4 regions of the Streptomyces sp. NPDC015532 genome follow, and region 3 is predicted to be linked to each of the others. Evidence: riboswitches for the same ligand, from Rfam matches in the RefSeq annotation. Region 3 holds a riboswitch; each other region holds the start of a gene.
The links. Region 3 has a riboswitch for cyclic di-AMP ahead of ACF07B_RS16935 (transglycosylase SLT domain-containing protein). Riboswitches for the same ligand answer to the same signal wherever they lie in the genome.

Region 1 (3,834 bases), on a different contig from region 3:
CCGAGACCGTCTGAGCCGCCCACGAGGCATCCGGACACACACGACCGAGCCGCGCCCCCCTCACCGGGTGGCGCGGCTCAGTCGTTTTCCGTACTCTCGCTCGGAAATTCCCCACCCGCCACGTACGACCTCGCTCCATGGCCATGGGAATGACGTGCGCCGAAATTCCGGACACACGCATAAAAGGGCATCAGAAATGAGCCCCTGCCGAATATCCCTCTTTGTATACGGCGCCCGTGTTAATGACGCGGGCCCGTCATGTTTACGGGATGTTGCGAACTTCTCACACGATCCGGCCGGTCGCCGCCGGGAAATCGGAGCCGGTGCACGGCCGTGGCGCGCTCGGTGTGCAGGGCGGTGATCGCGCGGGCCCGCTCGCTGTCCCCGCGGGCGACCGCGTCCACGATGCCGCCGTGCTCCGCCCAGGACTCCGTGGGGTCGGCCGGCGCCTCCACCGAGTACATCCAGGCGATCTTGTGACGCAGCTGGGCGAGCGTCGAAGTGAGCGCGGGGCTGCCGGACGCCTGCGCGAGCGTCTCGTGGAACCAGCCGCCCAACGAGCGCAGATCCTCGCTGTGGCCTCGCCTGGAACGCTCCTGCCCCAGCCTGACCAGTCCTCGCAGCACCTTCAGGTGGGCCTCGGTGCGCCGCTGCGCGGCCCTCGCGGCCCCCAGCGGCTCCAGCAGCATGCGCATCTCCAGGAGGTCTGCGGCCTCCAGCTCGGTGGGCTCCGCGACACACGCGCCCGCGTGACGGCGGGTGACCACGAACCCCTCGGCCTCCAGCGTGCGCAGGGCCTCGCGCACGGGGACGCGCGAGACGCCGTACCGGCGCGCGAGCAGTTCCTCGGTGAGGCGGCCGCCGCGCTCGTAGACACCCGCGACGATGTCGTCACGGATCGCCGTGCACACCGAGTGTGCCGGAATACGCATGACCGACCTCCGCTTTAATCCCCGTGAAACGCCGTCGATTGACGCTTGTTCAGTGACTCTATTGCAGGAAGCCTGAATTTCCGATGGCAGGCCTGAATCCAGGGATATTTTTTGGACAGACGCGTCCGGAAACGGCGATGCCCCGGCTCGGTGAGCCGGGGCATCGAAAGCGGTGAAGAAGCCGCGAAGCGGTCGTCAGACGTTGACGCCGTGCGAGCGCAGGTACGCGACCGGGTTCATGTCCGATCCGTACTCCGCGGTCGTACGGGCCTCGAAGTGAAGGTGCGGTCCGGTGGTGTTGCCGGTGTCCCCGGAGAGGGCGATCTGCTGCCCCGGAGTGACCGTCTGGCCCACGGACACCCCGATGGACGACAGGTGGCCGTACATGGTGTACGTGCCGTCGTGCATCTTGATCACGACTTGATTGCCGTAGGCGCCGCCCCAGCCGGCCGTGACGACCGTGCCGGAGCCGACGGCGTGGACCGAGGTGCCGGACGCTGCGTGGAAGTCGACGCCGGTGTGGCTGCCGGAGGACCAGAGGCTGCTGCTCGCCTGGTAGCCGGTCGAGACGTACGAACCGGTGATCGGCATGACGAACGTGTTCAGGCGCTTGCGCTCGGCCTCGCGGGCGGCGCGCTCCTTGGTCTCGCGCAGCTCCTGGGCCTGCTCGGCGGCCTGCTTGCGCGCGGTCTGCTCGGCCTGCTTGCGCGCGGCGGCCTCGTCGGCGGCACGCAGCTGGGCGAAGGCCTGGGCGTCGATCTGGTCGGCGACCGTGTCGTTGAGGGTGATGGTCTGGGTCAGCCCGGTCTGCTCGACGGAGGCTTCCGCGGCGAACGCGGGGGCGCCCAGGGTTCCGATGACACCGGTGGTGGTGAGCGCCGCGACCCCGACGGCGGTCGTGGTGGTCGTGCTGTGCACGCGGCTCGTACGACGATGCTTGCCGGTGCCACAGGTGAACGCCATGTAGGGGCTGATCCTTTCCTTCCCTCTCGCCTACCGGGTTAGCTGACGGGTTCGGAGCAGGAAGGTCTCCTACGGACCCCCTCCGGAGAGGGCGTCCGATTCACCCCAGGGACTACGTGTGGGTCCCCGGCTCCCCTGACTCGCGTCATGGGGGACTCGGCGATGACTGTCCGGTGCCGCGGGCGCGGCGCACTGCGTGACGAACAGCCGCACCGAAGCTATGCGGGGCATCTTTCGAACAACAAACGGATCACGATTTTTGTAACGCATCCCACAGGGCAGAAGGGTAACCGTCATACGAATACGGACATCTTGGGAACGGCTTTCGGAAAAGGAAGGGCCCTGACGGCTCTTCAGCCGTCAGGGCCCTCACGCGTCGCACGGGTTCTACTCGGCGGCCACCACGGTGACTTCACCGATTCCGAGGGCCCTGACGGGCTCCGCGATCTGCGCCGCGTCGCCCACCAGGACGGTCACCAGACGGTCCGTCGGGAAGGCGCTCACGGCCGCCGCGGTGGCCTCCACGGTGCCGGTGGCGGCCAGTTGGCGGTAGAGCGTCGCCTGATAGTCGTCCGGCAGGTGCTGCTCGACCTGGTCCGCGAGCGTGCTCGCGACCGCCGCGGCCGTCTCGAACTTGAGGGGCGCGACGCCCACCAGGTTCTGCACGGCGACGTCGCGCTCCGCGTCGGTCAGTCCCTCGGCCGCGAGGGTGCGCAGCACCGTCCACAGGTCGTCGAGCGCCGGACCGGTGTTGGGGGTGTCGACCGAGCCGCTGATGGCGAGCATCGCGGCACCCGTGCCGTCCGGCGCGGAGCGCAGGACCTGCCCGAACGCCCGCACGCCGTAGGTGTAGCCCTTCTCCTCGCGCAGGACGCGGTCCAGGCGCGAGGTGAGGGTGCCGCCGAGGCAGTACGTGCCGAGGACCTGCGCGGGCCACACACGGTCGTGCCGGTCCGCGCCGACCCGGCCGATGAGCAGCTGCGTCTGGACGGCGCCGGGGCGGTCGACGATGATCACGCGGCCGGTGTCGTCGGCGCTCACCGGCGGCACGGGGCGCGGCTTGGCGGCCGAGCCGGTCCAGGCGCCGAGCGTGTCGGCGAGCAGTTCGTCGAGATCGACGTCGGTCAGGTCACCGACGACGACGGCGGTGGCCGTGGCGGGGCGCACGTGCCTCTCGTAGAACGCGCGAACGGCCGACGCGTCGATGTTCTGGACGGTCTCCTCGGTGCCCTGCCGCGGGCGCGCCATGCGGGCGCTCTCCGGGAACAGCTGCCTGGAGAGCTCCTTGGCGGCACGGCGGGCGGGATTGGCCGTCTCGTGCGGGATCTCGTCCAGCCGGTTGCGCACCAGCCGCTCGACCTCGCTGTCCGCGAACGCGGGGGCCCGCAGGGCGTCGGCGAGCAGGCCGAGGGCCTTGGCCAGGCGCGAGACGGGCACTTCGAGGGACAGGCGCACACCGGGGTGGTCCGCGTGGGCGTCGAGCGTGGCGCCGCAGCGCTCCAGTTCGGCGGCGAAGTCCTCGGCCGAGTGTTTGTCGGTGCCCTCGGAGAAGGCGCGCGCCATGATCGTGGCGATGCCGTCCAGGCCCGCCGGCTCGGCGTCCAGCGGCGCGTCGAGGTTCACCTCGACGGCCACGACCTGCTGGCCGGGGCGATGGCAGCGCAGCATGGTCAGACCGTTGTCCAGGGTGCCCCGCTGGGGTGCGGGGAACGCCCACGGCTTCGGCCGGCCGGCCTGGGGCTGCGGGTGGAAGTCCATGGTGGCGAGCTCGGTCACTTCGCCGCCTCCTCGTCGGTCTCGTCGGCGGAGTCAGCCGCGTCGGCTGCCTCGGCGGTGGTCGGCTCGTAGACGAGCACCGCGCGGTTGTCGGGACGCAGGCGGGCCTTGGCGGCCTCCCGGACCTCGTCCGCCGTGACGTCGAGGACGCGCTGCACGGCGG
Region 2 (3,834 bases), on a different contig from region 3:
GAACCCACAGAACGCCACCGCTCCATGGAGGACAGGTTCCCGCGCGCTCTGTGGGTGCGGCTGATCATCTACGTCGCCGTCGGCCATCTGTTCGCGGCCTTCATCTACCTGCTCTTCACGCTGGGCGCGCAGAACCAGTAGGGGCCCGGTCCCGGCGGGCGGCTCAGTCCAGGAGCCGCCCGCGCAGGCGGTCCCGCAGCTCCGGCGTCAGTCCCAGTCCCTGCTCCAGATAGACCTCGACGCTGCCCCAGGTCTCCTCGATGGTCTCGAAGGCGGCTGTCAGATACGCGGCCCGCGCGTCGAACAGCGGGCTGAGCAGTTCCATCACCTCGGGGGAGTAGGCACCGGCCGAGGAGCCGTTGCGGTGCACCTTGTAACGGCGGTGGGCGGCGTTCGACTCCAGGTAGTCGGCCACGATCGCCTCGCGCTCGACGCCGAGGGCGAGCAGGGTGACCGCGATGGACAGCCCGGCGCGGTCCTTGCCCGCCGCGCAGTGCATCAGCGCGGGCACGCTGTCGTCGGCCAGCGAGCGCAGGACCTCGGAGTGTTCGGCCGTGCGCTCCTTGATGATCGTGCGGTAGGAGTTGATCATCCGGTTCTCGCCCTTGCCGTCGCCGAGAATCGCGCGCAACTGGTCGAGATCGCCGTCGCGGACCATCTTCCAGAACTCGCTGCCGTCCGCCGGGTCGCTCAGCGGGAGGTTCACGTTCCGCACGCCCGGCAGTTCGACGTCCGGGCCCTCCAGCTTCTGGTCCGCGGCGTTGCGGAAGTCGAAGATCGTGTGGAGTCCCAGGGACGAGAGGAACGCGGCGTCCTCCTCCGTGGCGTGGGCGAGGTGGCCGCTGCGGAACAGGTGCCCATGACGCACACGCCGGCCGTCCACGGTGGGCAGTCCGCCCACGTCGCGGAAGTTACGCACTCCGCCGAGCTCGGGCTCGGTCGACGGGACCTGCTGCGTCACGGGGGCTCCTCCCATTCGGCCGCCGGCGTCGCCGGGCTGGACTCGGCGCCGCTCGTCGGCAGTTGTACCGGCTCGCGCTCTCGACGATACGACATGGGTTCCTCGGGCAATGAGTTGTCCACAGGCGACCCCTTCCGGACGGAACGCCCTGGAGACGGCACTTTGCGCCGCCCGGTGTCGAATGATTGTTCGAATGACGGGGCGGGTCGATCGCGTACCCCCGGCCGCTTCGGCCTCATGGGGCAATTGCGATGAAAAGCGGCATTGGCGTGCTCCGTTATGTGCGCCATTTCGACCAGGGGTCCGGATGTGATGGATATCCGCCGATGCTGCATCTGTCTGTTCTGTCCGAATAGGCACCTTAGTGACAACTAGCCCTGGAATAGGGCGCCCTGGGCCGAGTCGCGTGAGGAGCGTCATATTCGTGACGATGCGTTGCCGTCCTCCTATCTCAACACCGGTCACTTTCCCGGGGGTTGAGAGGGCCGGAAGATCGTCACTCCACGGAGGGTGACGGCGGTTTCCGCATGGATCAAGAAAGGCGAGCGCACAGAAACCGCACATAGTTGTCGACGCGCTCTCATGTCGCTTACGTTCTGCCTCAATCCGGACGGACGCCCAATCCTGCCGCCGCCCGGAATCCGCACACTCACCCGTACACGGCAGGAGCGGGGGACCCACAGGTTCCGCGCCTGGTCCGATTTCCGGAACAGGCTAGGGGTACAGCCGCGCAGCAGCGCGGCCGGGCATCTCCAGCCCGCACCCGACAGCTCACCCCGCAGGCGCCGGAGAGGAAATCGTCATGCCCGCGAAGGGTAAGCACCGCCGTCCCAAGTCCCTCCGTTTCACCCGCTCGATCGCCGTGGCCGGAACCGGTGGCGCCGCACTCGCGCTGCCCCTGATGGGGGCCACCGGCGCCCACGCCGCGACCCCGGCCACCGCCGTCGCGCAGCATGTCGAGAAGGCGGCGACCGCCGCTCCCGTGAAGAAGGCCGCCAAGGCCGCCACGACGAAGACGTACGCGGTGAGGTCGGGCGACTACCTCTCGAAGATCGCCGACGAGCAGAACGTCAGCGGCGGCTGGAAGAAGATCTACGCCGACAACCGCTCCGCCATCGGCGGCGACCCGTCGCTGATCCACCCCGGTCTGAAGCTGTCGCTCGGCAAGAAGGCCGCCGTCGCCCACTCGGCCACGCACACCGCCACCCGGACGACCACCTCGGCGAAGTCCGGCCAGGCGGCCCCGGCCACCGACCCGACCCCCTCCACCAGCGCTTCCACCGACAGCGCTTCCACCGCCGGCTCTTCCGGCTACACCCTGCCGGTCGCGAGCAGCTCCGTCGGCACCGGTTACAAGGTGGCGGGCAGCATGTGGTCCAGCGGCTACCACACGGGCGTGGACTTCGTGGTCCCGACCGGCAGCACGCTCAAGTCCATAGCCGCGGGCACGGTCGTCTCCGCGGGCTGGGGCGGCGCCTACGGCAACCAGGTCGTCATCCAGCACGCCGACGGCAAGTACTCCCAGTACGCCCACATGTCGTCGCTGTCCGTCTCCGCGGGGCAGACCGTGACCGAGGGGCAGCAGATCGGTCTCTCCGGCGCGACGGGCAACGTCACCGGACCGCACCTGCACTTCGAGATCCGCACCACGCCGGACTACGGCTCCGACGTCGACCCGGTCGCGTACCTGCGCTCGCACGGTGTCGCCGTGGGCTGACACCCCCCGCCTCCTGCTCCTGACGGCAGGAAGATCTCCGAAGGCCGGACCCCACGATCCCCTGGGTCCGGCCTTCGGTGCGTCCGTGGCGACGGCCTCTGGGTGATCGCTGCTCCAACGCCCTTGTCTCAAGCCTTATTCCGGAGTTGACCAATGCTTGGCGAGTGGCTTATCTCACCGGTCGTCAACCCTTCCCTACGGTCGCGTAGCTCACATCAAAAGGTGAATCATGCTCCATGTGGCAGACGATTCGAAGAGTGACAACAGATCAGTGATCGGGTCGTACGTGGCGGTGGGGGACAGCTTCACCGAGGGCGTCGGCGACCCTGGGCCCGACGGGGCGTTCGTCGGCTGGGCCGACCGGTTCGCGGTACTTCTCGCGGACCGCAGGCCCGAAGGCGACTTCGATTACACCAACCTCGCCGTGCGCGGCAAACTGCTCGACCAGATCGTCGAGACCCAGCTCCAGAGGGCCAAGGAACTCGGCCCGGACCTGGTCTCGTTCTGCGCCGGCGGCAACGACATCATCCGCCCCGGCACCGACCCCGACGAGGTCGCGGAACGCTTCGAGCGCGCGATCGCCGACCTCACCTCCGCCGTGGGCACCGTCCTGGTGACCACCGGCTTCGACACCCGTGGCGTCCCCGTGCTCAAGCACCTGCGCGGCAAGATCGCCACGTACAACGGACATGTGCGTGCCATCGCGGACCGCTACGGCTGTCCCGTCCTCGACCTCTGGTCCCTGAAGACGATCCAGGACCGCCGCGCCTGGGACGGTGACCGGCTGCACCTCTCGCCCGAGGGGCACACCCGGGTGGCGCTCCGTGCCGGACAGCTCCTCGGCCTGGAGGTCCCGGCCGACCCGGACCAGCCCTGGCCGCCGCTGCCGCCGCGCGGCACGCTGGAGGTGCGCCGCGACAACATCCAGTGGGCGCGCGAGTACCTCGTCCCGTGGATCGGACGGCGGCTGCGCGGGGAGTCCTCGGGCGATCACGTCGCGGCCAAGGGCGCTCTCTCCCCGGACGACATCAAGCTGCGCATCGAGTCGGTGGCCTGAGACGGCACCGGCCCGGTCGGCGGGCCCGGTCGGACCGGTCGGGACCGGTACCCGGGCGCCCGGCCGGCCTGGTCAGGGGCCCGTGGCACCCTGGACCGG
Region 3 (3,834 bases):
CTGGCGCCACGGCAGCGTCCGCGAGGAGTACGGGGCCATCCGCGCCGCGGTCCTCGCGGTCGGCGGCTGGCACGACCCGCACCGCGACACGGTGCTGCGTCTGGTGCGGAACCTGCCACCGGATCGCGTACGAGGTCTCATCGGCCCCTGGTCCCGCCAGTACCCGGACCGGAGCCTGCCGCCGGGCCCGGCGATCGGCTTCCTCCAGGAGACGCTGCGCTGGTGGGACCACTGGCTCAAGGACAAGGAGACGGACGCGCTCTCCGTCCCCCTGCTGCGCTCGTACGTGATGGACGCGCACCCTCCGGCGACGGTGTACGCGCGGATCCCCGGCCGCTGGGTGGGCGACCCGGCCTGGCCCTCCCCCTCGGTGACCCCGGTCGCGTACGCGCTCCAAGGCGCCCCGCTGCCGGTGCGGTCCCCGCAGCACACGGGGGTCGACGCGGGCCGGCTGTCCCCTTCCGGCGACGAGGCCGACCTGCCGCCGGACCAACGGGAGGAGGACGCACGGTCGGCCTGCTTCGAGTTCGAGGTGCCGGAGGACATCTGGGTGCTGGGCCGCCCCCGGGTCAATCTGCGGCTGACGTCCGCGGCGCCCAGGGGCCAGGTGATCGCCCGGCTGTGCGACGTGGCCCCGGACGGAGCGTCCACGCTCGTCACCCGCGGCGCCCTGAACCTCTCGGCGCGCCAGGGCCCCGACCGGGCGGTCCCCTGGGAACCGGGCACCACGGAGAACGTGGTGTTCGACCTGAACGCCATCGGCTACGCGTTCCCGGCGGGCCACCGGATCCGGCTGGGCGTCTCCTCCGCGTACTGGCCCTGGATCTGGCCCCAGCCGGGCTCGGAGGCGGGCTTCACCCTGGAGCCGATCGGCAGCGTCCTGGAACTCCCGGTACGGGCAACGGAGTCGGACCCCTCGGTCGCCTTCGAGGAACCGGAGCAGTTCGAGCCCCTCGGCGTGACCGTCTCCGCGACCCTGGACGAGCCGCGCCCCCGACGTCTGGTCCTGCGCGACGTGGCCGCGCAGACCTGGCGCCTGGAGGAGAACCCGGGGCGCGGCGGCACCCGCGTGTACCCCGACGGCCTCGAATGCACGGAGGACGCCCGGGAGACGTACACGATCGACGCCACGGACCCGCTGTCCGCCCGCGCCCACTCCACCTGGTCGATCCGGCTGCACCGCCCGGACCTGCCGTGGGACGCCCGCGTCGAGACGGTCTCCGCCGTCACCTGCGACGCACAGGACTTCGTCACGACCGACGAGCTCGTCTGCAAGGACGGGGACGAGGTCGTCTTCCACCGGACCTGGGAGAAGCGCATCCCGCGCACAGCCGGCTGACTGGGCTCACGGGCACGGGAGTTCACTCCCCCGGACCCCCGCGCACCCCATGCCCGGGCCGGCGTGACGCGCTCACGGCGCGAGCGCCGGCGTATCGCCGCGCGCCGGACAGAGGCCGGACAGCGACAGGACGGCGCCGGTACAGCGGCAGGTCAGTGGCGTGTGGCTCGCGTGGCGAACACCGTTGACGCGAGGCGCACTTCACCGGCCACCGGCCCGGGTCCGGCTCGCGTCCTCGGGCAGCTTCGGCTCGCGTCCGGGCGGCTCTGGCTCGCGTCCGGGCGGCTCTGGCTCGCGCAGACGCGGCGCTCCCACCGCCGGACGGCCACGTCCCCCATGTGTCCCGCGCCACAATTCCCGCCGCATCAAGGGCCGCTCGGCGCCCCGCGAAGGGCTCGGCGGCGACTCCCACCACAAGCGCAATGCCCGAATTACCCCCTCATGACGCCTTGATGCTCTTTGGTCTGGTGAGTTGAGTCACCGGCGAGGTCGGCCCCCGACGCGCACCCCTCCCGGCCCAACCCGTTTGCCAAAGGCAAGTTGAGGATCCAATTCCGGCGCAATCGGACTTTTTACCCGCGCATCAACCAGGAGAAAGCGATCTTCGCGGTCAAATCTCATCTTGTTTCGGACATGTGCTCTCGCATACGTTCTGGTCGACCCCGGGCGGATCGCCGAATCCTGCCGCCGCCCGGCAACCCATCGACCCACGCACGGCAGGAGCGGGGGAACCACAGGTAAGCCGCCGATCCGGGCACACCGGACCGGCTTGGGGTGAAGCCGCGCTCACAGCGCGGCCGGGCATCTCCCGCCCGAACCCGACAGCTCACCTCGCAGGCGTCGGAGAGGACTTTCGTCATGCCCGTACGAGGCAAGCACAGCCGCATGAAGACCAACGTCATCACCCGGGGCATGATCGCCGCCGGAACGGGCGGTCTCGCCCTCGCCCTCCCGCTCGTGAGCGCGACCGGCGCCAGCGCCGCCACCCCGGCCCAGGCCCCGCAGGCCGCACACACCGCGGTGGTCCCCAACGTGCAGCTCGTCACCTACAAGGTGGTCGCCGGCGACACGCTGTCCAAGGTGGCGCAGAAGTACCCCAAGAGCGGCGGCTGGAAGAAGCTGTACGCGGCGAACCGCGCGGTCATCGGTGACAACCCCGCCCTGCTCCGTCCGGGCCTGAAGCTGACCGTGGGCACGAAGACGCTGAAGTCGACGACCGTCAGCACCACGGCCAAGGCGACCACCGCCGTCGCCAAGTCCAAGGCGACCACCGTCACCCAGGCCGCCGCCAAGACGTACGCCAACAACCTCGACGGCTGGATCAAGGAATCCCTGGACGTCATGGCCAAGGCCGGCATCCCGGGCAGCTACGACGGCATCCACCGCAACGTGATCCGCGAGTCCTCCGGCAACCCCAACGCCATCAACAACTGGGACTCCAACGCCGCCGCGGGCATCCCCTCCAAGGGCCTGCTCCAGGTGATCGACCCCACGTTCCAGGCGTACCACGTGGCCGGCACGTCGTGGAACATCTACGACCCGGTCGCCAACATCACCGCGGCCTGCAACTACGCGGCCGACAAGTACGGCTCGATGGACAACGTCAACGGCGCCTACTGATCGCACCCCGCACCGCGCACCCCGCACCGCGCACCACGTCTTCATCCGCACCCGCCGACGGCGCCCTCCCGGCCCGTCGGCGGGTGCGTTGCGGTCGCGTCACCGGCTGCGCTCCGAACATGCCGGCGGAAGCGGGTCCGCGAGTGCGGCAGCGAGCCTCGCTGCCGCACTCCGCACCGCTGGGGCCTTTGGCCTCGCCGGGCAGACGGGATTTGTCAGAAGCCGAAGAGGCGCTCCAGCACGACCGCGATCCCGTCGTCCTCGTTCGACAGGGTGATCTCGTCGGCGACCGCCTTCAGTTCCGGATGGGCGTTGGCCATCGCCACACCGCGGGCCGCCCAGTCGAACATCGGGATGTCATTGGGCATGTCACCGAACGCGAGCGTGGCGTCCGGGGTGAGCCCGAGGTGCGCCGCGGCGAGAGCCAGTCCGGTCGCCTTGGTCACCCCGCATGGCTGGAGTTCGACGGTGCCGGGACCGGACATGGTGACCGTCGCCAGCGAACCGACCACTCCCCGTGCCGCCGACGCCAACTCGTCGTCGGACAAAGAGGGGTGACGGAGCAACACCTTGCTGATCGGCTCCGCCCAGAGGTCGTCCCGGCGCGGCACCCGCACCGCCGGCAGCGTCGGATGCGGCATGACATAGCCCGGCTCGATGAGCGTCAGCCCGTCCACGCCGTCCTGGTCGACCGCCGCGTACAGCAGCCCGACCTCCGCCTCGATCTTGCCGAGCGCCGTCTCCGCCAGTTCCCTGTCCAGGGTCACCGACCACAGCATGCGGTCCGTGCCGGCGTCGTACAGCTGCGCCCCCTGCCCGCACACCGCCAGTCCCTCGCCGCCGAGTTCATCGAGAAGCGGTCGCACACGCGGTGC
Region 4 (3,834 bases), on a different contig from region 3:
AGTCACGTCGGCAGTTGCCGCACGTGCCAACGGGAGTCGGGACGCTGCCGGCAGGCGGCACGCCTCTGGCGTCTTTACCAGGAGTGGCGCGACGGGTACCGCGTCCGGCCCGAGAACACGGGCTGATACCTGGCTTCGTCGGCTACGAATAGCCGGTGCGCGGTGCGCGGTGCGCGGTGCGCGGTGTCCGGTGGCTTGCGGCGAGTGCCGGTGGCCGGTGGCCGGTGAGACGATTCCTCCTCACGGTTCGGTGCGAGGCGTGCGGGAGCGCCACGAGGTGGAGAGGTGTCATGCGAGGTTCTGCGCGGATGTCCGCCGATGACGTGTCCCGGTCCGGGGAGACCGACGCCTCCGTGGCGCTGCGGCCGTGTCGCGTCGCCCGTCCGGACGCGGGTCCCGTGCGTGCCGCCGTACTGATCCTTCACGGGGGGACCGCCGACAGCAAGGACCCGCTGCGGCCGTGGAACGCGGCACGCGCCCGGATGCGGCCGTTCGTGCGCTCCGTGACGAGAGCCCTGCCGGACGAGAACGCTTTCGTCGGGCAGGTGCGCTACCGCTACCGGGGGTGGAACGGCGTGGACGCCGACCCCCTCGCCGACGTACTGCGGGCTCTGGACGAACTCACCGATCTGGTGGGGGAGGTGCCGGTCGTGCTCGTGGGCCATTCGATGGGCGGGCGCGCCGCCCTGCGGGCCGCGGCCGCGCCTCAGGTCCGGGCCGTGGTGGCGCTGGCGCCCTGGTGCCCCGAGGGTGAGCCGGTGGCCCACCTCCGGGACAAGCGCGTGATCGTGCTGCACGGTGACCGGGACCGGGTCACCGACCCCGCGGGGTCGTTCGCCCTCGTCCGCCGGGCCGCGGAGGCGGGTGCCTCCGCGAGCGCCGTGCGGGTCGAGGGCGGTGACCACGCGATGCTCCGGCGCGCGCGGACCTGGCACAGGGCCACGGGTGCGACGGTCGCCGCTCTGGTGACCCGGATCGGTGGCGGGCTCGACCCGCTCCCCGCCGAACGACCGGGCGGCGAACCCGACGTTCTCTAGCGGCCGGCCGTCAGGGGGCCGGGGTGTCGAGCCGGTCGTCGGGATCCGGGGTGGGGGAGAAGGAGCGGCGGCCGCCGGACGCCGGCCGCGCGGTGGACGCGGGAAGCGGGGCGCCCGTCGACGGATCCCAGCTGAGGATCCACTCGAAGTCGCGTTGCAGCCGACGGGCCTCGCTTCGCACGAGCCTCGGTATGTCGCCTCGTTCGGAGATCAGTTGGGCATAGATCGGCGCATCGTGCACGTGGGGATCCTCGACTCGCTCTCGTGGTCTGACGTGCTCGACGGTACGGCCGGCGCGTGGCCGCAGCGGTGATCCGGTCAGCTCGGCCAGAACTGGTCAAGGTGTGACCAAACGGTGCCGTCGATGTCGAACGACATGCCAGGGAACGCCAGTTCTGTGCACGCTTTCGACACATCCGGGACGCTTGGGCGGCTGACCGGCGGACCTGGACGGGTCACTCCCCTGTGGTCGGAAGGGAATCGGAGTGGAGCGGGGCGGGCCGGCCGAACGGGATTCCGGGGCGGGGCCGGGACGGTCATCGGGTCCAGGTCGCCCAACATCCTTGCTCAGCGGCCTTTTCGAGCACGGCCCGTGTCCTCACCGTCGCGCTGCGAGGCGATGCGATGAAGGTCACGAAAATGTATCGGACATCTGGGACGTGGATCTTCACATCCGGTGCACAACATGGCTAAGTTGGCGACCGGGCCGCCCGACTCCCTCCGGCGAAGTTCGCCGGGCGGTGCGGCCTCCGCCGAGTCCTGCCCGTCCCCGTGGCGGCTGGAGCCGGGGACCCACCGAACCTGGGGTGAATCGGCCAACTGCCTTTCGGGGCAGGGGTCGTAGGGCATACCTTCCGGAATCGTCCGCCCGAACCCGACAGCTAACCCGGTAGGCGGACGACGGAAGGAGTACTACTCCATGGCGCCGGAACGCACCCCGCCCAGCGGCGAAGAAGTCGCCCGACGGCTCTCGTCCCTCTACGACCAGGCGGAGCTCGCCAGCGGCAACTTCAACGGGACCCGCGCCCTGGCGAACTCCACCCGCAGGCCGGGCCGACGCGGTGCCGGGCAGGGGGGCGAGGTTTCCGATCCCGCCCAGGAAGATCTGATGCGGCAGTTGTACGACGGGGCACGCTCCCGGTTCGGACCCTCGGCTCCCGCCATCCTTCCGGCCGACAGGCAGCAGGCGCGCGGCGGCGAGAGTGCCCGTCCGAGGGAGGGCGCGAAGGGTGCCAGGGGGCCCTCGGCGGAGCTTCCGACGGTGTATCAGCTGGAGCAGATCGTGCGGCCCGTCGCCGAGTTGACCGCGGCCCCGATGCGGGAGCTGACCGCCGGTCCGGCTTCGGAGCCGGCCGCGCGCCCCGTCCTGGAGTTGACCGCGGGTCCGGCGGCCGGTAGCGCCCCGGCGCCCGGAGCCGACACGGCGGGCCGTGCGGCGCTTCCCGCGGGGTCCGTTCCGGAAGCCGCCTCACCGAAGCCCTCGCTGCACGTCAAGAAGCAGACGGCCCGGCGCAAGCTCGCCGCCGCGCAGGAGCTGATGGCGCGGCACGCGGCACGGCAGAGCATGCCCGTCGCGCAGGTTCCGGCGATCGAGTACCGGCCGGTGGAGGAACCCCAGCTCCCGTCCTACCCGTCGGTGGGTCAGACGGGTTCGTTCCCGTCGGTGGGCCAGACCGGATCCTTCCCGTCGGTGGGCCAGACCGGATCCTTCCCGTCGGTGGGTCAGACGGGTTCGTTCCCGTCGGTCGGCCAGACCGGATCCTTCCCGTCGGTGGGTCAGACGGGTTCGTTCCCGTCGGTCGGCCAGGCGGGGTCCTTCCCGTCGGTCGGTCAGACCGGATCCTTCCCCTCGGTGGGTCAGACGGGATCCTTCCCTTTGGTCGGTCAGACCGGCTCGTTCCCGGCGGCCGCTCAGGCACCCGTGTTCCAGGCGGCGCCCCAGCCCGCCCCGTACGAGCCGACGCCCCAGCCCGCGGCACCCCGGCCGGAGCCCATGCCCGCGGTCTTCGATACGGGGTCCATGCCCCGGGCGTACGAGGCGGCGCCGCCGACCGGTGAGTACCGGTCGGTGCTCCTGCCCCTCGGGTACGAGCCGCCGCCCCCGCCCTCCGAGTACACGTCGGTGCTCCTGCCCCTCGCGTACGAGACGCCGGCGCGGCCCAGCGGGTACCAGCCGGCTCCGATGCCTCCGGTGAGTGAGCCGGTGCCGCAGCCTCCGGCGTACGAGCCGGCGCCGGGTCCCGTCGCGTATCAGCCGGCCCCCGCTCCTCCGGCCGGCCCGCCGGCGCCTCCGTCGGCCGACGACGCCTGGCGTCAGGCGCTGCGGCCGGCCGGCGAGCGACAGACGTGGCCCGCCGCTCCAGCGGCCGTCGACACGAACCCCGGGTTCAGTATCGACAGTCTTGTCGCGCCCGCCGCCCCGCCGGTCGTCGGACCCGACAGCAGGGCCGCCGAGGCGGTCGCCTTCGCCCGTGCCCAGATCGGCAGACCGTGCGTGTGGGGAGCGTCCGGACCCGGTTCGTACGACCCCTCCGGGCTCACGCAGGCGTCCTGGAAGAGTGCCGGGGTCATGCTCCCCCGCGCGACGCAGGACCAGGCACAGGTCGGCCCGGCGGTCGCCCTCGGCGCCATGCAGCCGGGTGACCTGGTCTTCTTCCACGCCAACGTGAGTCACGTCGGTCTCTACGTGGGTGACGGCATGATGGTCCACGCTCCGAGTCCCGGAGCGCGGATCGCCGAGGAGTCGGTCGCGTACGCCGGGCAGGCGGCCATCCACAGCGTCGTACGTCCGGTCTGA

Region 1: it holds a riboswitch for cyclic di-AMP, as region 3 does, so the genes downstream of both, ACF07B_RS30150 (M23 family metallopeptidase) here and ACF07B_RS16935 (transglycosylase SLT domain-containing protein) in region 3, are expected to answer to the same signal.
Region 2: it holds a riboswitch for cyclic di-AMP, as region 3 does, so the genes downstream of both, ACF07B_RS14220 (peptidoglycan DD-metalloendopeptidase family protein) here and ACF07B_RS16935 (transglycosylase SLT domain-containing protein) in region 3, are expected to answer to the same signal.
Region 4: it holds a riboswitch for cyclic di-AMP, as region 3 does, so the genes downstream of both, ACF07B_RS23960 (NlpC/P60 family protein) here and ACF07B_RS16935 (transglycosylase SLT domain-containing protein) in region 3, are expected to answer to the same signal.

Annotation. Positions count from the first base shown of each region.
Region 1 covers NZ_JBIBSY010000012.1:123,136-126,969, reverse strand. The annotation lists gene ACF07B_RS30160 (HPr family phosphocarrier protein) at 1-14, shown strand, start outside; gene ACF07B_RS30155 (GntR family transcriptional regulator) at 240-932, opposite strand; gene ACF07B_RS30150 (M23 family metallopeptidase) at 1,128-1,895, opposite strand; cyclic di-AMP (ydaO/yuaA leader) riboswitch at 1,908-2,067, opposite strand; gene ACF07B_RS30145 (M16 family metallopeptidase) at 2,283-3,671, opposite strand; gene ACF07B_RS30140 (M16 family metallopeptidase) at 3,668-3,834, opposite strand, start outside.
Region 2 covers NZ_JBIBSY010000003.1:664,062-667,895, forward strand. The annotation lists gene ACF07B_RS14210 (DUF6126 family protein) at 25-141, shown strand; gene ACF07B_RS14215 (tyrosine-protein phosphatase) at 164-961, opposite strand; cyclic di-AMP (ydaO/yuaA leader) riboswitch at 1,602-1,759, shown strand; gene ACF07B_RS14220 (peptidoglycan DD-metalloendopeptidase family protein) at 1,764-2,678, shown strand; gene ACF07B_RS14225 (SGNH/GDSL hydrolase family protein) at 2,950-3,735, shown strand.
Region 3 covers NZ_JBIBSY010000004.1:551,999-555,832, forward strand. The annotation lists gene ACF07B_RS16930 (CocE/NonD family hydrolase) at 1-1,339, shown strand, start outside; cyclic di-AMP (ydaO/yuaA leader) riboswitch at 2,034-2,192, shown strand; gene ACF07B_RS16935 (transglycosylase SLT domain-containing protein) at 2,198-2,959, shown strand; gene ACF07B_RS16940 (HAD family hydrolase) at 3,175-3,834, opposite strand, start outside.
Region 4 covers NZ_JBIBSY010000008.1:92,648-96,481, forward strand. The annotation lists gene ACF07B_RS23950 (alpha/beta hydrolase) at 309-1,037, shown strand; gene ACF07B_RS23955 (hypothetical protein) at 1,048-1,278, opposite strand; cyclic di-AMP (ydaO/yuaA leader) riboswitch at 1,778-1,949, shown strand; gene ACF07B_RS23960 (NlpC/P60 family protein) at 1,957-3,834, shown strand.